One region of the Agromyces indicus genome, then DNA from elsewhere that is predicted to be linked to it. Evidence: predicted binding sites of a transcription regulator. Region 1 holds the regulator's gene; the other holds the start of a gene.
The links. The regulator LexA, encoded in region 1, represses DNA repair genes until DNA is damaged. The targets are predictions, from matches to a motif close to TCGAACANNTGTTCGA.
Positions count from the first base shown of each region.

Region 2: a site for LexA is predicted at 5,360-5,375, ahead of imuA' (DnaE2-dependent mutagenesis accessory factor ImuA'). Genes of this name have one in related genera too.

Region 1 covers NZ_JAVKGS010000004.1:18,722-27,804, reverse strand. Annotated here, with positions in the region: gene hflX (GTPase HflX) at 1-1,377, shown strand, start outside; gene RH861_RS13400 (methylenetetrahydrofolate reductase) at 1,618-2,646, shown strand; gene metE (5-methyltetrahydropteroyltriglutamate--homocysteine S-methyltransferase) at 2,643-4,988, shown strand; gene lexA (transcriptional repressor LexA) at 5,085-5,777, opposite strand; gene RH861_RS13385 (LysM peptidoglycan-binding domain-containing protein) at 6,033-6,410, shown strand; gene RH861_RS13380 (histidinol-phosphate transaminase) at 6,479-7,576, shown strand; gene hisB (imidazoleglycerol-phosphate dehydratase HisB) at 7,621-8,235, shown strand; gene hisH (imidazole glycerol phosphate synthase subunit HisH) at 8,232-8,870, shown strand; gene priA (bifunctional 1-(5-phosphoribosyl)-5-((5-phosphoribosylamino)methylideneamino)imidazole-4-carboxamide isomerase/phosphoribosylanthranilate isomerase PriA) at 8,973-9,083, shown strand, end outside.
Region 2 covers NZ_JAVKGS010000002.1:695,213-704,295, reverse strand. Annotated here, with positions in the region: gene RH861_RS09585 (tRNA (adenine-N1)-methyltransferase) at 1-822, opposite strand, end outside; gene RH861_RS09580 (HAD family hydrolase) at 819-1,493, opposite strand; gene RH861_RS09575 (PAC2 family protein) at 1,571-2,482, shown strand; gene RH861_RS09570 (undecaprenyl-diphosphate phosphatase) at 2,555-3,379, opposite strand; gene RH861_RS09565 (M20/M25/M40 family metallo-hydrolase) at 3,463-4,818, opposite strand; tRNA gene RH861_RS09560 (tRNA-Leu) at 4,911-4,995, shown strand; gene imuA' (DnaE2-dependent mutagenesis accessory factor ImuA') at 5,392-6,141, shown strand; gene RH861_RS09550 (DNA polymerase Y family protein) at 6,138-7,694, shown strand; gene RH861_RS09545 (error-prone DNA polymerase) at 7,694-9,083, shown strand, end outside.

The DNA.
Region 1 (9,083 bases):
GACGGCGAGCAGTACGACCGCGAGGAGCGCGCGGCGCTCCGCCGCGTGGGCGGCCTCTCGACCGAGCTCGAGGACGTCACCGAGGTCGAGTACCGGCAGCTGCGGCTCGAGAACGTGGTGCTCATCGGCGTGTACGCCCAGGGCTCCCTCGAGGACGCCGAGAACTCGCTGCGCGAACTCTCGGCGCTCGCCGAGACCGCGGGAGCCCGCGTGCTCGACGGCGTGCTGCAGCGCCGCCCGCACCCCGACCCCTCCACCTACCTCGGGCGCGGCAAGACCGAGGAGCTCCGGCACATCGTGGCCGCGCTGGGCGCCGACACGGTCGTCGCCGACACCGAGCTCGCGCCCAGCCAGCGGCGTGCGCTCGAGGACGCGGTCAAGGTGAAGGTGATCGACCGCACGGCCGTGATCCTCGACATCTTCAGCCAGCACGCCAAGAGCCGCGAGGGCAAGGCCCAGGTCGAGCTCGCGCAGCTCGAGTACCTGCTCCCGCGCCTCCGCGGCTGGGGTGAGTCGATGTCGCGGCAGGCCGGCGGCCAGGTCGGCGGCGCCGGTGCGGGCATGGGCTCCCGTGGTCCCGGTGAGACGAAGATCGAGCTCGACCGCCGCCGCATCCACTCGCGCATGGCGCGCCTGCGCAAGCAGATCGCGGGCATGAAGCCGGCGCGCGACGCCAAGCGGGCCAACCGCAACCGCAACGCGGTGCCGTCGGTCGCGATCGCCGGGTACACCAACGCGGGCAAGTCCAGCCTGCTGAACCGCATCACCGGCGCGGGCGTGCTCGTCGAGAACGCCCTGTTCGCGACGCTCGACGCCACCGTGCGGCGCAACACGACGGCCGACGGCCGCGTCTACACGATCGCCGACACGGTCGGCTTCGTCCGCAACCTGCCGCACCAGCTCGTCGAGGCGTTCCGGTCGACCCTCGAGGAGGTCGCGGACGCCGACCTCGTGGTGCACGTCGTCGACGCCGCCCACCCCGACCCCGCGAGCCAGATCGCGACCGTCCGCGACGTCATCGGCGAGGTCGGTGCGCGCGACATCCCCGAGCTCGTGGTCTTCAACAAGGCCGACCTCATCACGCCCGAGGACCGCCTCGTGCTGCAGGGGCTCGAGCCGAACGCCGTGTTCGCCTCCGCGCGAACGGGCGAGGGCGTCGCCGAGGTGCTCGAGGCGATCAGCCGCATGCTGCCCGACCCGGCCGTCGAGGTCGACCTGCTCGTGCCCTACGACCGGGGCGACATCGTGTCCACGCTCCACGAGACCGGTCGCGTCCTCTCGACCGAGTACGTCGAGGACGGCACGCGCATCCGCGCGCTCGCCTCGCCCGAGCAGGCCGCGCAGCTCGCGGAGTTCCGGATGGGCGCGCTCGCGTAGCATCCGCTCACCCGACGGCCCGGTCAGACCATCGCGTCGACCGGGCCGTCGTCGTGTCGGCGGCGATGCGGGGCCGACCGGTCACGCGTCGTAACAACCCGGGCGGATGCCGCGCGCCGGGCGTATCGTCGCACCAGATCGTGGCGAGCGGCCGGATGCCGCCCGCCTGGAGCGACCGCCGAGCCCGGCACCCGCCCGCGAGACCCACCCGCCGTGACGGCCGGTCGGGCGCGGCGTGCCGTGCTTCGACCGACCGGTGCGGCATCCGTCACCTGGAGCACCATGACCGGAACCGGACCCGACGACGGCGACCGTCGGCCTCGGCCGGCGATCTCGTTCGAGCTGTTCCCGCCGCGGACCGACGCCGCCGCGCTCGCGCTCGGCCGCACGATCGACCGGCTCGCCGAGGTCGACCCGGCGTTCATCTCGGTGACGTTCGGTGCCGGCGGGTCGTCCCGCGACCGGTCGCTCACGGTGCTGCGGTACATGCTCGAGCACACCGACGTCGAGCCGATGGCGCACCTCACGTGCGTCGGCTCGAGCCACGCCGAGGCGAACCGGCTCGTGCGCGAGTTCCTCGATGCCGGGGTGACGAGCTTCCTCGCGCTCCGCGGCGACCCGCCCGCGGGCGCCGGACCGGACACGGGTCTCGGCGACCTGCGGAGCGCGGCTGAGCTCGTGCAGCTCATCCACCGGGTGCAGGAGGAGCGCGAGCCGTTCGGCCAGGTCGGGATCCCCGGGATCCCCGGAGCGACCCGCATCCTCGACCGCCCGCGTCCGGAGCGGGTCGCCGTCGCGGCGTTCCCGACCGGGCACCCGCGATCGCGCGGGATCGGGCAGGACGTCGACGTGCTCCTCGCCAAGGAGGTCGCGGGCGCCAACCTCGCGATCACCCAGCTGTTCTGGCACGCCGACGACTACCTCGGCTTCGTCGAGCGCGCCCGCGCCGGCGGCGTGACCATCCCGATCCTGCCGGGGATCATGCCCGTCACCACGCCGGGACGGCTGGCCCGCCTGCAGGAGCTCACGGGCGTGCCCGCGCCGAGCGAGCTCGCGATCCCGCTCGAGATCGAGCCCGACGCCGATGCCCTGTTCGACCTCGGGGTCGACTTCGCCGCCGACCTCGCCCGCGAGGTGCTCGACGGCGGCGCACCCGGTCTGCACCTGTACACCTTCAACCGCCACGAGGCCGTGCTCGCCGTCCTGGACCGGCTCGGCATCCGAACCCCCGCCCATGCGGGCACCGAGAGGAACACGAGAGAACGATGACCGCACCCGCCTTCCCCGCCGGAACGATCCTCGGCTACCCCCGCATCGGGCGGCGCCGCGAGCTCAAGCACGCCGTCGAGGCGTTCTGGGCCGGCCGCATCGACGCCGACGAGCTCGAGCGCACCGCCGCCGGGCTCCGCGCCGCCACGCGCGAGCGACTCGCCGCGCTCGGCCTCGGCCGCACCGACTCGGCGATCCCCGAGAGCTTCTCGTACTACGACCAGGTGCTCGACGCCGCGGTCGCGGTCGGCGCGATCCCCGCGCGCTTCCAGCGGCTGCTCGACGCCGACGGGCGCCTCGACCTCGCCGGCTACTTCACCGTCGCGCGCGGCGAGGGCGCCGACGCGCCGCTCGAGATGACGAAGTGGTTCGACTCGAACTATCACTACCTCGTGCCCGAGATCGGTCCCGACACGGCGTTCGCACCCCACGTGGAGGCGCTCGTGGCGCAGGTCCGCGAGGCCCGGGCGGCCGGGTTCGCGACCCGGCCGGTGCTCGTCGGCCCGGTCACGTTCCTCCTCCTGGCCAAGGCGGCGGATGACGCGCCCGAGAGCTTCCGCCCCATCGATCGCCTGGCCGACCTGGTGCCCGTGTACCAGCAGCTCCTCGACGAGCTCGCCCGCGCGGGTGCCGAGTGGGTGCAGCTCGACGAGCCCGCCCTCGTGAGCGAGAGCCTCGACGAACCGCGCGAACGAGTCCTCGAGGCGGTCGGGATCGCCTACGACGCGCTCGGCGCGCGCGACGACCGCCCGGCGATCCTCGTCGCCGCTCCGTACGGGTCGCTCGACGACGCCCTGCCCGCGCTCGCGTCGACCCCGGTCGAGGCGATCGCGTTCGACTTGGTCCGCGGCGACCTGCCGGACCGGCTCGACGCGGTGACGGAGGAGGCGCTCGCCGGGAAGACCCTGGTCGCGGGCGTCGTCGACGGCCACAACATCTGGCGCGGCGACCTCGAGCGCGCGTTCGAGCGCGCGGAGGCGCTCCGGTCGCGTTCCGGCTCCGTCGCGGTGTCCACGTCGACGTCGCTGCTGCACGTCCCGCACGACGTGGAGGACGAGTCCGCGCTGGACGCCCGCCTCGTGAGCTGGCTCGCGTTCGCCGACCAGAAGGTCGCCCAGGTCGCGGTGCTCGCGCGCGGTCTCGCCGAGGGCCGCGAGTCGATCGCGGCCGAGCTCGACGCGGCATCCGTCGCCCTCGCCGACCGCGCCGCCACCCCGGGCGTGCGCGTGCCGGCGGTCCGCGACCGCCTCGCCGCCCTCGACGCCGGCGCCTTCGCCCGCGCCGCCTACGAGGCCCGCGTCGCCGCGCAGGAGGACCTCGACCTGCCCGCGCTGCCGACGACGACGATCGGGTCGTTCCCGCAGACGGCCGACATCCGTCGCGCCCGCGCCCGGCTGGTGAAGGGCGAGCTGACGGATGCCGCCTACCGCGAGCTCATGCGCGAGGAGATCGCGCGTGTCATCCGCCTGCAGGAGGGCCTCGGCCTCGACGTGCTCGTGCACGGCGAGCCGGAGCGCAACGACATGGTGCAGTACTTCGCCGAACTGCTCGACGGCTTCGCGGTCACGCAGCACGGCTGGGTGCAGTCGTACGGCTCGCGCTGCACGCGCCCGTCGATCCTCTGGGGCGACGTGTCGCGTCCCGCGCCCATGACGGTCGAGTGGTCGGCGTACGCGCAGTCGCTGTCGGGCAAGCCCGTGAAGGGCATGCTCACCGGTCCCGTGACGATCCTCGCGTGGTCGTTCGTCCGCGACGACCAGCCGCTCGGCGACACCGCGCGTCAGGTGGCCCTCGCGCTGCGCGATGAGATCGCCGACCTCGAGGCCGCCGGCATCCGCGTGATCCAGGTCGACGAGCCGGCCCTGCGGGAGCTGCTCCCGCTGAAGCGCGCCGACCAGCCCGCCTACCTCGACTGGTCGGTCGGCTCGTTCCGGCTGGCCACGGGAGGCGCCGCGCCCGCGACGCAGGTGCACACCCACCTCTGCTACTCCGAGTTCGGCGTGGTCATCGACGCGATCCGCGAGCTCGACGCCGACGTGACCTCGATCGAGGCGGCGCGCAGCCGCATGGAGGTCGTCGACGACCTCGCCGCGAGCGGCTTCGACCACGGCGTCGGACCGGGCGTCTACGACATCCACTCGCCGCGGGTGCCGAGCGTCGAGGAGGTCCGCTCGCTGCTCGAACGCGCCGTCGACGGCGTGCCGGCCGGTCGCCTGTGGGTCAACCCCGACTGCGGGCTCAAGACCCGCGGGTACGACGAGACGGTGGCGTCGCTCACGAACATCGTCGAGGCCACGCGCGCGGTGCGGGAGGGGGTCGCGGTCGGCGCGACCGCCGGCTGAGCGGAGCAGCGGGGCGGATGCCGCGGCGCGCGCTGCGGCATCCGCCCCTCGCCATGCCCGGTGCCGGGCCTCGACCGATGTCGGACGGGTCGGAGCTCAGACCGCCCGCAGGACCGCGACGACCTTGCCGAGCACCTCGGCCTGATCGCCGAGGATCGGCTCGAACGCCGTGTTGCGGGGGAGCAGCCAGGTGTGACCGTCGCGCTGGCGGAAGACCTTGACGGTCGCCTCGCCGTCGAGCATCGCCGCGACGATCTCGCCGTTCTCGGCCGTCGGCTGCGAGCGCACGACGACCCAGTCGCCGTCGCAGATCGCGGCATCGATCATCGAGTCGCCGACGACCTTGAGGATGAACAGCTCGCCCTTGCCGACGAGCTGGCGGGGGAGCGGGAACACCTCTTCGACCTGCTGCTCGGCCGTGATCGGCACGCCCGCGGCGATGCGCCCGACGAGCGGCACCATCGTGGCGTCGCCGACCGACGGCGCCTCGGCGACCGTGGGCTGGCGCGACTCGGTGCCCGGGGCGTCGATGAGGATCTCGAGCGCACGCGGACGGTTGGGGTCGCGGCGCAGGTAGCCGGCGAGCTCGAGTTGGTTGAGCTGGTGCGTGACGCTCGAGAGCGACGAGAGGCCCACCGCGTCGCCGATCTCGCGCATGCTCGGCGGATAGCCGCGTTCGGCGACCGAGCCGCGGATCACCTCGAGGATGGCCAGCTGCTTGGCGCTCAGCCCCTTGCGCCGCCGCGATCGACCGCTCGCGCCCGGTGCCCGGTCGATGTCGATGCTCACGTCGTGGCCTCTCGTCGGGGCCGCCGTGGCCCGGATGTCGGTGGTCGGTGTTCGACTGTCGTCGGACATTCGAAACTGTATCCGCCTGATGCGCTCGCGACAAACATCCGTTCGAGTGTGTCGCGCGATCCGGGGCCGAAACTCCCACCCGCGGTCCTTGCAGGTGCGAATGTTCGAAGATATATTCGGAACACAGCTTCGCATCCGGCCCTCCCGGCCGAGGGCCGGATGCGGGCTCTCCCGAGGAGGTGCGGAATGAGTGCAGTGGTCATTGGGCCCACCGGTGGTCCGTCGGTGCCGGCGTTCGGCGCATCCGGCGTGCGCACGCGGCTCCGGCTGACGCGTCGTGGTCGGGTCGTCCTGACCGGGCTCGCCGCCGTGCCGATCGTCATCGCCGTGCTCGTCGGGGCGCTGTCCTCCGGCGGTGCCGTCGCCGGCATCGACGACGGGGTCGCGCCGGTGGCCTTCGAGACGGTCGTCGTCGGGGCGGGCGACACGCTCTGGGGCATCGCCGAGACGGTCGCCCCGTCGGAGGACCCCCGCGAGGTGATCCTCGAGATCATGCGGCTGAACGGCCTGGCGACCGCGGTGGTCCAGCCCGGTCAGGAACTCGCGCTGCCCGTCGTCGACTGAATCCGGGCGCCGCGTCACCCGCGGTCGCACTCGGCCCTCCGGGATCGGCGCGCGGATAGCATTGATCGGTGACGAGTCTCGACGACCTGCCCATCCGCGACGACCTGCGCGGCAAGTCCCCGTACGGTGCGCCGCAGAAGCACGTGCCCGTGGCGCTGAACGTCAACGAGAACACCCACCCGATCCCGGAGGACGTCGCCCACGACATCGTCGCCCGGGTCGCCGCCGCGATCATCGGGCTCAACCGCTACCCGGACCGCGAGTTCAGCCGCCTCCGAGTCGCACTCGCCGAGTACCTCGGCCACGGCCTCGCGCCCGAGCAGCTCTGGGCGGCGAACGGGTCGAACGAGGTGCTGCAGCACGTCCTGCAGGCCTTCGGCGGACCCGGGCGCACGGCGCTCGGCTTCGGCCCCACGTACTCGATGTACGGGCTCCTGGCGTCGGGCACCGGCACCGGGTGGATCACCGCCGACCGCGACGCCGACTTCGAACTCACCCCCGAGACCGCCGTCGCGGCCATCGAGCGCCACGACCCCGACATCGTCCTCCTCTGCTCGCCGAACAACCCCACGGGCACTCCGCTCACCCTCGAGACGATCGAGGCCGTCGCCGACGCGGCGCGCGGCGTGGTCGTCGTCGACGAGGCCTACCAGGAGTTCGCCGATCCCGGCTCGCCGAGCGCGCTGACCCTGCTGCCCGGTCGGCCGCGACTGCTCGTCTCGCGGACGATGAGCAAGGCCTTCGCGTTCGCCGGGGCCCGCGTCGGCTACCTCGCCGCCGACCCCGCCGTCGTCGATGCGCTCCGGCTCGTGCGCCTCCCGTACCACCTGTCGGCCCTCACCCAGGCGGCCGCCCTCGGGGCGCTCGCGCACGCCCACGAGATGCTGGCGATGGTCGACGAGATCCGCGCCCAGCGCGATCGCATCACCCGCGAACTCACGGCGCTCGGCTACCGGCCGTACCGCAGTGGCGCGAACTTCGTGCTGTTCGGCGGCGTGGACGACCCGCACGCCGTGTTCGAGGCGCTGCTCGAGCGCGGCATCCTGATCCGCGAGATCGGGCTGCCCGGCTGCCTGCGGGTGACCGCGGGAACCGAGGCGGAGACGACCGCGTTCCTCGAGGCGATGGCGGCGTTCGCGCCGGCGGCATCCGCTTCGACCCCCTGACCACCGCCCGGGCATCGCACGGGCTGCCTGAATAGGATGACCGCATGACCACCGACCGCCCCGCGCGCACCGCGCGCGTGCAGCGCGAGACCAGCGAGTCGAGCATCGACCTCTCGATCGACCTCGACGGCACCGGCCGCAGCGACATCGAGACCACCGTGCCGTTCTACGACCACCTGCTCACGGCGTTCGCGAAGCACTCGCTGACCGACCTCACCGTGCGCGCGAAGGGCGACATCGAGATCGACGTGCACCACACCGTGGAGGACGTCGCCATCGTCCTCGGCACCGCGATCCGGCAGGCGCTCGGCGACAAGCGGGGCATCTCCCGCTACGGCGACGCGCTCGTCCCGCTCGACGAGGCGCTCGCCCAGGCCGTGGTCGACATCTCGGGGCGGCCGTACCTCGTGCACACGGGCGAGCCGGCCGGATACGAGTTCCACCTCATCGGCGGGCACTTCACCGGCTCGATGGTGCGGCACGTGTTCGAGGCGATCACGTTCAACGCGGGACTCACGGTGCACGTGACGGTGCTGGGCGGGCGCGACCCGCACCACATCGCCGAGGCCGAGTTCAAGGCATTCGCACGCGCGTTCCGGCAGGCCAAGGCGCACGATCCGCTCGTGAGCGGCATCCCCTCGACCAAGGGCGCGCTGTGAGCCGCACCCCTCGCGTGGCGGTGCTCGACTACGGCTCGGGCAACGTGCACTCGGCCGCGAAGGCCCTCGAGCGCGCGGGTGCGGAGGTGCAGCTCACCGCCGACCGGCGCGCCGTCATGGAGGCCGACGGGCTGCTCGTTCCCGGCGTGGGCGCGTTCGCGGCCGTGATGGACGGGCTCCGGGCCGTCCGGGGCGACGAGCTCATCGACCGGCGCCTCGCCGGAGGTCGCCCGGTGCTCGGCATCTGCGTGGGCATGCAGGTGATGTTCGAGCACGGCGTCGAGCGCGGCGTCGACACCGAGGGGCTCGGCGAATGGCCGGGCACCGTGCGCGAGCTGCCCTCCGAGGTGCTGCCGCACATGGGGTGGAACACGGTCCGACCCGACGAGGGGTCCGTGCTGTTCCAGGGTCTCGAGGGGGAGCGCTTCTACTTCGTGCACTCCTACGCCGCGCAGGAGTGGCACCTCGACGTCATGCCGCCGTTCCCGCAGCCGAGGCTGACCTGGGCCGAGCACGGCGGGCGGTTCCTCGCCGCGGTCGAGAACGGCCCGCTGTCGGCCACGCAGTTCCATCCCGAGAAGTCGTCGGATGCCGGCATCCGACTGCTCGCGAACTGGATCGGCTCGTTCGCCTGACGGCGGTGGGCCTTCGGTTCGTCATGACCGGCACGCAGCGGGCTAGGATGCTGTGACTGTGCCGAAGTCGCGATTCTCGCGGCATCCGATTCGAGGACAGTGATGAGTGAGTTCAGCAAGAGCCCCCGCCTGGTACTGCTTCCCGCAGTCGACGTCGCAGGGGGCAAGGCGGTCCGCCTGACGCAGGGCGAGGCGGGCACCGAGACCAGCTAC
Region 2 (9,083 bases), on a different contig from region 1:
GGGCAGCACGGTGCCGGGGGCGAGCCGGCGTGCGGTGAGCAGGAAGCCGGTGTGCGCGATCATGCGGTGGTCGGGCCGGACCGCGAGGCCCTGCACGTGCCATCCGCGGACCATCGTCTCGCTCGCCTGCGGCTCGGTGTACCGGCCGGTCGCACGGATCGCCTCGGCGACGCGCGAGAGCTGGGTGACCGTCGCGATGTAGCAGAGGAGCACGCCGCCTGGCTTGAGCGCGGTCGACACGGCGTCGATGCACTCCCACGGCGCGAGCATGTCGAGCACGACGCGGTCGACGGATGCCTCGGGCGCCTGCTCCGGCAGCGCCTCGGTGAGGTCGCCGAGGGTGATGGACCAGTTCTCGGGGTCCGCGCCGTGGAAGGTGGCCACGTTGCCGCGGGCGACGTCGGCGAACTCCTCGCGACGCTCGAACGACATCAGCCGGCCGTGCGCGCCGATCGCGCGGAGCAGCCACAGGGACAGCGCGCCGGAGCCCACGCCGGCCTCGACGACGGTCGCACCCGGGAAGACGTCGGCCTGCGCGAGGATCTGCGCCGCGTCCTTCGGGTACACGATCGCCGCGCCGCGCGGCATCGACATCACGAAGTCGCTGAGCAGCGGCCGGAGGGCCAGGTACTCGACACCCACCTGGTTGGCCACGACCGAGCCGTCGGGCAGGCCGATGAGGTCGTCGTGCGCGATCGCGCCCTTGTGCGAGTGGAACAGCTTGCCCGGCTCGAGGGTGATCGTGTGCAGGCGTCCCTTGGGGCCGGTCAGCTGCACGCGGTCGCCGGCGCGGAAGGGTCCGCTCGCCTCCCCGCGGCTCATGCGGTCTCCCTCGCGGATGCCACGACGCGGGCGATGTCGTCGACGGTGCGCCCGTCGAGCGAGTCCCAGATGACCTGCGCGGCGGCCGGGTCGAGGGGCACCATGTGCGGCACGCCGATCGCGACGGTGCCGGCGGATGCCGCGGAACGGAGCCCGGGCACCGAGTCCTCGATCGCGACGCAGTCGCCGATGGCCACGCCGAGCCGCTCGGCGGCCGTCAGGTACGGTTCGGGGTGGGGCTTCGGCTCGGCGACCTCGTCGCCCGTGACGAGCAGGTCGAACGCCTCGAACGGGATCGCCGCGACGATGTCCTCGGCCATCGACCGCACCGACATGGTCACGAGCGCCGTCGGGATGCCCGCGTCGCGGACGGACTTCAGCAGCGCCTGCGCGCCCGGCTGCCACGGCACGCCGTGCTGGGCGAGCTGCTCGCGAACGCGCGCGGTCAGGCGCGCGACGATCGTGTCGGCGTCGAGGTCGACCCCCGCGCGCTGGAACACGGCCGCGGCCTCCCAGAGGCCGGCGCCGACGACCTGCAGGGCGTCCTCGTCGGTCCAGCTGCCGCCGAACTCGCGGACGAGCTCGCCTTCGGCTCGCATCCAGTAGGGCTCGGTGTCGACGAGAGTGCCGTCCATGTCCCACAGGACGGCGGCGGGGAGGGCTGGGGTCACAACCGGCGATTCTATCCGCACGGCCTATTGTGGAGGTGAGCCCGGAGGTCCCGGGTTCGGGAAGCGGGGCGAACCGAGTGCAGCAGCCGACCGGGTTCCAGGGCGGACGACTCCTCATCGTCGCATTCGAGGGGTGGAACGACGCGGGCGAGGCGGCCACCGGCGCCGCCCGGCTCCTCGCGGAGCGGCTCCGCCTCGTCGAGGTCGCGGCCGTCGATCCCGAGCTCTACTTCGACTACCAGTTCACGCGCCCGACGATCCAGTCCGAGCCGGACGGCTCGCGACGGCTCTCCTGGCCCGGCGCAGCGATCCTCGGCCCGAGCGGGATCCCCGTCGAGCCCGACGAGGAGGGCGTCACCGGACCGGGCGCCGACGCGCTCCACGTGCTCCTCGGCGCCGAGCCCGCGCGCACGTGGAAGGGCTTCGCCGCCGAGCTCGTCGACGCCGCGCTGTCGGCCGACATCGAGGGCATCGTGCTGCTCGGCGCGATGCTCGCGGATGCGCCCCACACGCGCCCGCTGGCGGTCTTCGCCTCGAGCGAGAACCCCGAGGTGCGCGCCGCGCTCGGCGTCGAGCGATCGACCTACGAGGGCCCCGTCGGGATCCTCAGCGTGATCGCCGACCAGGCCGAGCGGGTCGGGATCCCGACCGTCTCGCTCTGGGCGTCCGTGCCCCACTACGTGCACAACGCGCCCTCCCCCAAGGCCGTCCTCGCGCTGCTCGGCAAGGTCGAGGAGCTCACCGGCCTCAGCATCCCGCGCGGCTCCCTCGAGGACGAGGCCCAGGCCTGGGAGGCGAGCGTGGACGCCCTCGCCTCCGATGACGACGAGATGGCCGGCTACATCCAGCAGCTCGAGCAGGCCCGCGACGCCGCCGACGCCCCCGAGGCCTCCGGCGAGGCGATCGCGCAGGAGTTCGAGCGGTACCTGCGCCGCCGCGGCGACCAGCCCGGCGGCAGCGGCCCCTGGCGCCCGCGCGACGGGGCCTGAGCGCCGGACCCCGACCGGCCGGGGCGGAAGCCGGCATGCCGCGTGCACGCCCGCGGCGCGGCATCCGCTCGCCTAGGGCTGCAGCACCCCCGTGCCGAGCAGGACGAAGATCGTGAGCCCCAGCGCGATGCGGTAGATCACGAACGGCAGGAAGCTGCGCTTCGAGATGTAGCTCATGAAGAACGCGATCACGAGGATGGCGACGACGAACGCGACCGCGGTCGCCACGGCCGTCTCGAGCGGGCCGTAGACGGCCGGCTCGCCCCAGCTCTTGAACAGCTGGTAGAAGCCCGAGCCGAACACCGCGGGGATCGCCAGCAGGAACGCGTACCGCGCCGCCGCGGCCCGCTCGTAGCCGAGCAGGAGCCCCATCGTGATCGTGCCGCCCGAGCGCGAGACGCCGGGGATCAGCGCCAGCGACTGCGCCAGCCCGAAGTAGAGGCCGTGCGGCACGGTGAGCTCGTCGAGCTTGCGGCGCTTGGCGCCTGCCCAGTCGGCGAGGCCGAGCACGATGCCGAACACGATGAGCATCGTCGCCACCACGTAGAGCGAGCGGAAGACCGTCTCGATCTGGTCCTGGAAGAGCAGGCCGAGCACCACGATCGGGATCGAGCCGACGATGATCAGCCAGCCCATGCGCGCGTCCGGGTCGTTCCGCGGCACGCGGCCGGCGAGCGAGGCGAACCAGTTGCGCACGATGCGGACGATGTCGCGCCAGAAGAAGACGACGACCGCGGCCTCGGTGCCGAGCTGCGTGATCGCGGTGAAGGCCGCACCGGGGTCGGCCGCGTTCGGCAGGAACTCGCCGAGGATCCGCAGGTGCGCGCTTGAGGAGATCGGCAGGAACTCGGTCAGGCCCTGCACGAGGCCGAGGATGATCGCTTCGATCAACTGGATGTCGCCCTTCCGCCCTCCGGACGGCGGAGGGCACGGGACCGTCGTGGTCGGAGTGTGTCGGAGCGCGCTTCGGTACGAGGACGTCAGTACGCGAGGAGCAGGTCGCGCAGGACCCGCCTACCGAAGACTAGTGCGTCGAGCGGCACGCGCTCGTCGACGCCGTGGAACATCGCCGGGAAGTCGAGTCCGTCGGGCAGGCGGAGCGGCGCGAACCCGTAGCCGGCGATGCCGAGTCGCGACAGCGACTTGTTGTCGGTGCCGCCGCTCAGCAGGTACGGGAACACGGTCGCCTCCGGATCGTGCGCGTGCAGGGCGCTCGTGACCGCATCGACGAGCGGTCCGTGCGTGGGCGCCTCGAGTCCGACGTCGCGGTGCACGGTCTGGATCTCGATGTCGGGGCCGATGAGCTCGCGGATCTCGGCGAGGACCGCCTCCTCCTCACCCGGCAGCGTCCGGATGTCGACGAGGGCCTCGGCGCGGTCGGGGATGACGTTGTGCTTGTACCCGGCGTCGAGCAGCGTCGGGTTCGACGTCGTGCGGAGCGTCGCGGTGATGAAGCCGGAGGCGGATCCGGTGGCGAGCGCCAGCTCGTCGGGCGAGACCTGCTCGGGGTCGGCGCCGATGGCCGCCGCGATCGCCGCGAGCAGTTCGCGCGTCGTGTCGGTGAGTCGCAGGGGCCATTCGCGGCGGCCGATACGGGCGATCGCCTCGGCGAGCTTCGTGACGGCGTTGTCGCCCACCAGGCGCGAACCGTGCGCGGCCGTGCCGTGCGCGACGAGGCGCACCCAGACGAGCGACTTCTCCCCCGTCTGGAGCAGGTAGGCGCGCTGCCCGCCGACCGTGATCGAGTAGCCGCCGACCTCGCTGATGGCCTCGGTGGCGCCGGCGAACAGCTCGGGGTGCTCGTCGACGAGCCAGCCCGCGCCGTAGAGGCCGCCGGCCTCCTCGTCGGCGAAGAACCCGAGCACGAGCTCGCGCTCGGGCAGTCGGCCCTCGGCGAGGATGTCGCCGACCGCCGTGAGGATCATCGCGTCCATGTCCTTCATGTCGACCGCACCGCGGCCCCAGAGCATGCCGTCGCGGATCTCGCCCGCGAACGGGTCGACGCTCCAGTTCCGCGGGTCGGCCGGCACCACGTCGAGGTGGCCGTGGAGCACCAGGGCGGGCTTGTCCGGGTTCGCGCCCGGAACCCGCGCCACGACGCTCGCGCGGCCGGGCGCGGACTCGTACACGGCCGGCTCGAGGCCCATGGCCCGCAACCGCGCCTCGACGTACTCGGCGGCCTCGCGCTCGCCGTTCGACCGGCCCTCGCCGTGGTTGGTCGTGTCGAACCGGATGAGGTCGCGGGCGATCAGCGCGGTCTCGTCGAGGCCGTCCGGAAGGCCGGCTGCGGCGCCTCCGATGGTCGGGCGGGCGTCGGTCGGGGTGGTCTCGGCCATGCGGTCCACGCTAGCGCCGGGCCGTGTTCAGTGGGCCTCGAAAACCGTGCTAATGTCTTCTACGGCCGCTGAGCGATCAGGGCCGAGACAACGCGCGGGTGGCGGAATTGGCAGACGCGCTAGCTTGAGGTGCTAGTGCCCGTATAGGGCGTGGGGGTTCAAGTCCCCCCTCGCGCACGCGTTGTCGAGAAGGCCGGATCTTCGGATCCGGCCTTCTCGCGTTTCCGGGGGTTTCGAACCCGTTTTCAGGAGTCCCCCCGGCGGGTCGCCGTCCGGCACGGCGTGTCGTCCTGAGGAACGTGCGATCCGGCCGAGATCTCCTGAGAACGGCATCCCCCGCGTCCAGGCAGCAAGGCGTCGAGGCAACCAGGTGTCGATGCATCCAGGTGTCGAGGCATCCACGTGTCGCGGCATCCCGGTGTCCGGTGTCGCGGCGTCGAGCGCCGCGGTCGGCGGGTGCGAGCGGATGCCGCGGGGTGCCGCCGCGGTCGGCGACCCCTGCACGGGGGCGCGGACGCGTGGCATCCGGGACTTGCCGTATTCGAACATGTGTTCGAACATTGAGTGGTGACGATGACCGCTCCCCGATCCGTGCCGACCGCCTCCGTCGCGGCCGCGGGCCGGGTCGAGCGGGTGGAGGAGCTCCAGGCGCGTATCCGGGGAATGCAGGCCACGCGGCTCGATTCGCGGGCGGTGCCGACGCATCCGGCGCTCGCCGCGGTGCTGCCCGGCGGCGCCCTGCGCGAGGGCGCGGTGGTGCAGGTCGAGGGATCGATCACGCTGCTCATGGCGGCGCTCGCTGGCCCGTCGCGGAGCGGGCGCTGGGTCGCGGTCTCGGGCATCCCCGAGTTCGGCGTCGAGGCGGCCTCGCGGTTCGGCATCGACCTCGAGCGGCTCGTGCTCGTGCCCGATCCCGGCCGGCAGTGGCTCACGGTCGCGGCGGCGCTCGCCGACGTCATCCCGGTGGTGGCCGTGCGCCCGGCGGGGCGCCTGGCGCCCGCCGAGGCGTCGCGGTTCGCGGCGCGGCTCCGCCAGCGCGGCGCCCTGCTGCTGGTCGACGGCGACTGGCCCGGCAGCGATGCGCGCCTCGAACTCGAGCAGAGCGACTGGACCGGGCTCGACCGCGGTCACGGGCACCTCGCAGAGCGCGAGGTCGTGGTCCGGGTCACGGGTCGCGGCGAGGTCGGCCGGGGCAGCCGACGGCGCCTGCGGCTGCCCGCGGGCGACCTCGGATTCGCGGCGGTCGACGCGACGCCCGACGCGGTCGGCCCGGGGGCGGCATCCGTCGTGCATCGCCCCGACTTCGGCGCGAGGGCGTCATGAGCGCGGCGGTGCGCACCATCGTGCTGTGGTGTCCCGACTGGCCCGTGCTCGCCGCGTGCCGCGAGCACGGCGTCGACCCCGCCCTCCCGGTGGCGCTCACCGAGAAGGGGCTCGTGCACTCGTGCTCGGCGGCCGCCCGGCGCGACGGCGTGACGCGCGGGCTGAAGCTCCGCGAGGCGCAGTACCGCTCGACCGCCCTCACGGTGCTCGAGTACGACGCCGCGCTCGACCATCGTGCGTTCGAGCCGGTGGTGCGCGGCATCGAGGCCATCGTGCCGGGCGTGCAGGTGCTGCGACCGGGCACGCTCGCGATGCGCGCCCGCGGCCCGGCACGGTACTACGGCGGCGAGGAGGCGGCGGCTCGGGCGCTGCTCGACGCGGCCGCCGGGCTCGGCGTGGTCGGCGCCCGGGTCGGGGTCGCCGACGGACCGTTCGCGGCCGAGCAGGCGGCGCGTGCGGCCTCCCGTGCCGGTTCGCGATCGCCCGTGCACCTGGTGGCGACGGGCGGGGCGGCCGCGTTCCTCGCCCCGCTGCCCGTGTCGCTCGTCGTCGACGCGCGCACGGCGACGCTGCTGCACCGGCTCGGCGTGCGCACGCTCGGCGAGTTCGCCGCGCTGCCCGACGACGACGTGCGACGGCGCTTCGGCGCGGCCGGGGCGTTCGCCCACGACCGTGCCGCAGGCCGTGAGCAGTCGCGGGTGGCTCCCCGCACTCCTCCGCCCGACTTCGAGATCGAGCAGCACTTCGAGCCGCCGCTCGACCGCATCGACCAGCTCGCGTTCGCGTTCCGCGTGCGGGCCGACGAGTTCATCGAGCGCATGCGGGCGGTCCGGCTCGTGTGCACGGGCATCCGCGTCGAGCTCGACGACGAGCGCGGCGGGCACTCGAGCCGAAGCTGGCTGCATCCGCACTGGTTCACGCCCGCCGACGTGGTCGACCGGGTGCGGTGGCAGTTGCAGGGCGCGGGTACCGCCGACACCGGGCTCGACTCCCCGATCGTGCGGCTGCGCGTCGTACCCGAGCGCGTCGACTCGACGGGCAACCACGAGGCCGGCCTGTGGGGCGGCGGGCCCGACGAGCGCGTGCACCACGGGCTCACCCGCGTGCAGAGCATGCTCGGGCACGAGGGCGTCGTGACGGCGGCGGTCGGCGGCGGCCGCATGCTCGCCGACCGGCAGGTGCTCGTACCGTGGGGCGACCGCGCACCGGAGCGCGCCACGGCTGCGGCGCCGTGGCCCGGCAGCCTCCCGGCGCTCGCCCCCGCGAGCGTGTTCCGCGAACGGATGCCGGTGACGCTCGTCGACGACGGCGGCTCGCCCGTCGCCGTCGACGCCCGCGGGGCGATCTCGGCGGCACCCGTGTCGTTCGCGGCGGGCGCCGCACGGCCCGCGCCGGTCCGGGCGTGGGCGGGGCCGTGGCCGGTCGTCGAGCGCTGGTGGGATGCGGAGCGCGCGCGGCGCGTCCACCGCTTCCAGGTCGTCGACCACGACGGCTGCGCGTGGCTGCTCGTGCGCGACGCCGAGGGCTGGTGGGCCGAGGCGAGGTACGACTGATGGGCTGGAACAACCCCGAGATCCCGTGGTCCGAGCTCGAACGCCGGCTCTCCGACCGGCAGCGGCCGAGCGGTTCCAAGGTCGTCGCCGACGGCGGCGACAGCCCGGGATGGAGCCGGAAGCGGCATCCGTACCGCCCCTCGGGCGACGTCGAGGAACGACCGGCCGGCCCCATCGTGCCGTACGCCGAGCTGCACGCGCATTCGACGTTCAGCTTCCTCGACGGCGCGTCGGGGCCGGAACGGCTGGTCGAGGAGGCGCACCGGCTCGGCCTCAGCGGCATCGCCATCACCGACCACGACGGCTTCTACGGCGTCGTGCGCTTCGCCGAGGCCGCCGAGGCGTACCCCGAGCTCGACACGGTCTTCGGCGCCGAGCTGTCGTTCGGCCTCACCGAACCGCAGATGGGCGCCGCCGACCCCGAGGGCGACCACCTGCTCGTGCTCGCCGGGCGCGAGGAGGGCTACCACCGGTTGGCGTCGGCGATCACCGCGGGCCAGCTCGCGGGCGGCGAGAAGGGCCGCCCGGTGTACGACCTCGACGACCTGGCCGAACGCAGCGGCGGGCACTGGGTCGTCTCCACGGGGTGCCGCAAGGGCGCGGTGCGACGTGCGCTCGCGGGTGAGGGCGGGGCGGATGCCGCGTGGCGCGAACTCGACCGGCTCGTCGCCCTGTTCGGCCGCGACCACGTCGTCGTCGAGCTCACCGACCACGGCGACCCGCTCGACCAGGTCCGCAACGACGCGCTCGCCGGGCTCGCCGCCCGAGCGCACCTGCCCGTGCTCGCGACGAACGCCGTGCACTACGCGACCCCCGGCGAGCACCGGCTGGCGTCGGCGCTCGCGGCGGTGCGGGCGCGGCGCAGCCTCGACGAGCTCGACGGGTGGCTCCCGGCGACCGACGGACTCCACCTGCGTTCCGGCGCCGAGATGCTCGCGCGGTTCGACCGCTACCCGGGTGCCGTCGCCCACTCGGCGACCCTCGCGCGCGACCTGTCGTTCCGGCTGCGCAGCGCCCGGCCGAAGCTGCCCCGACAGGAGGTGCCCGCGGGGCACACGCCCATGTCGTGGCTCCGCGAACTCGTGTGGCGCGGCGCCGAGCGACGCTATCCGGGACTCCCCGACCACGTGCGCGACCGGCTCGCGAAGGAGCTCGACGTGATCGAGCAGAAGGACTTCCCCGGCTACTTCCTGATCGTGCACGATCTCGTGCAGGAGGCTCGACGCCGCGGCATCCTGTGCCAGGGTCGCGGTTCGGCGGCGAACTCAGCGGTCTGCTACGTGCTCGACATCACCGGGGTCGACTCGATCTTCTACGAACTGCCGTTCGAGCGCTTCCTGTCGTCGCTGCGCGACGAGGAGCCCGACATCGACGTCGACTTCGACTCCG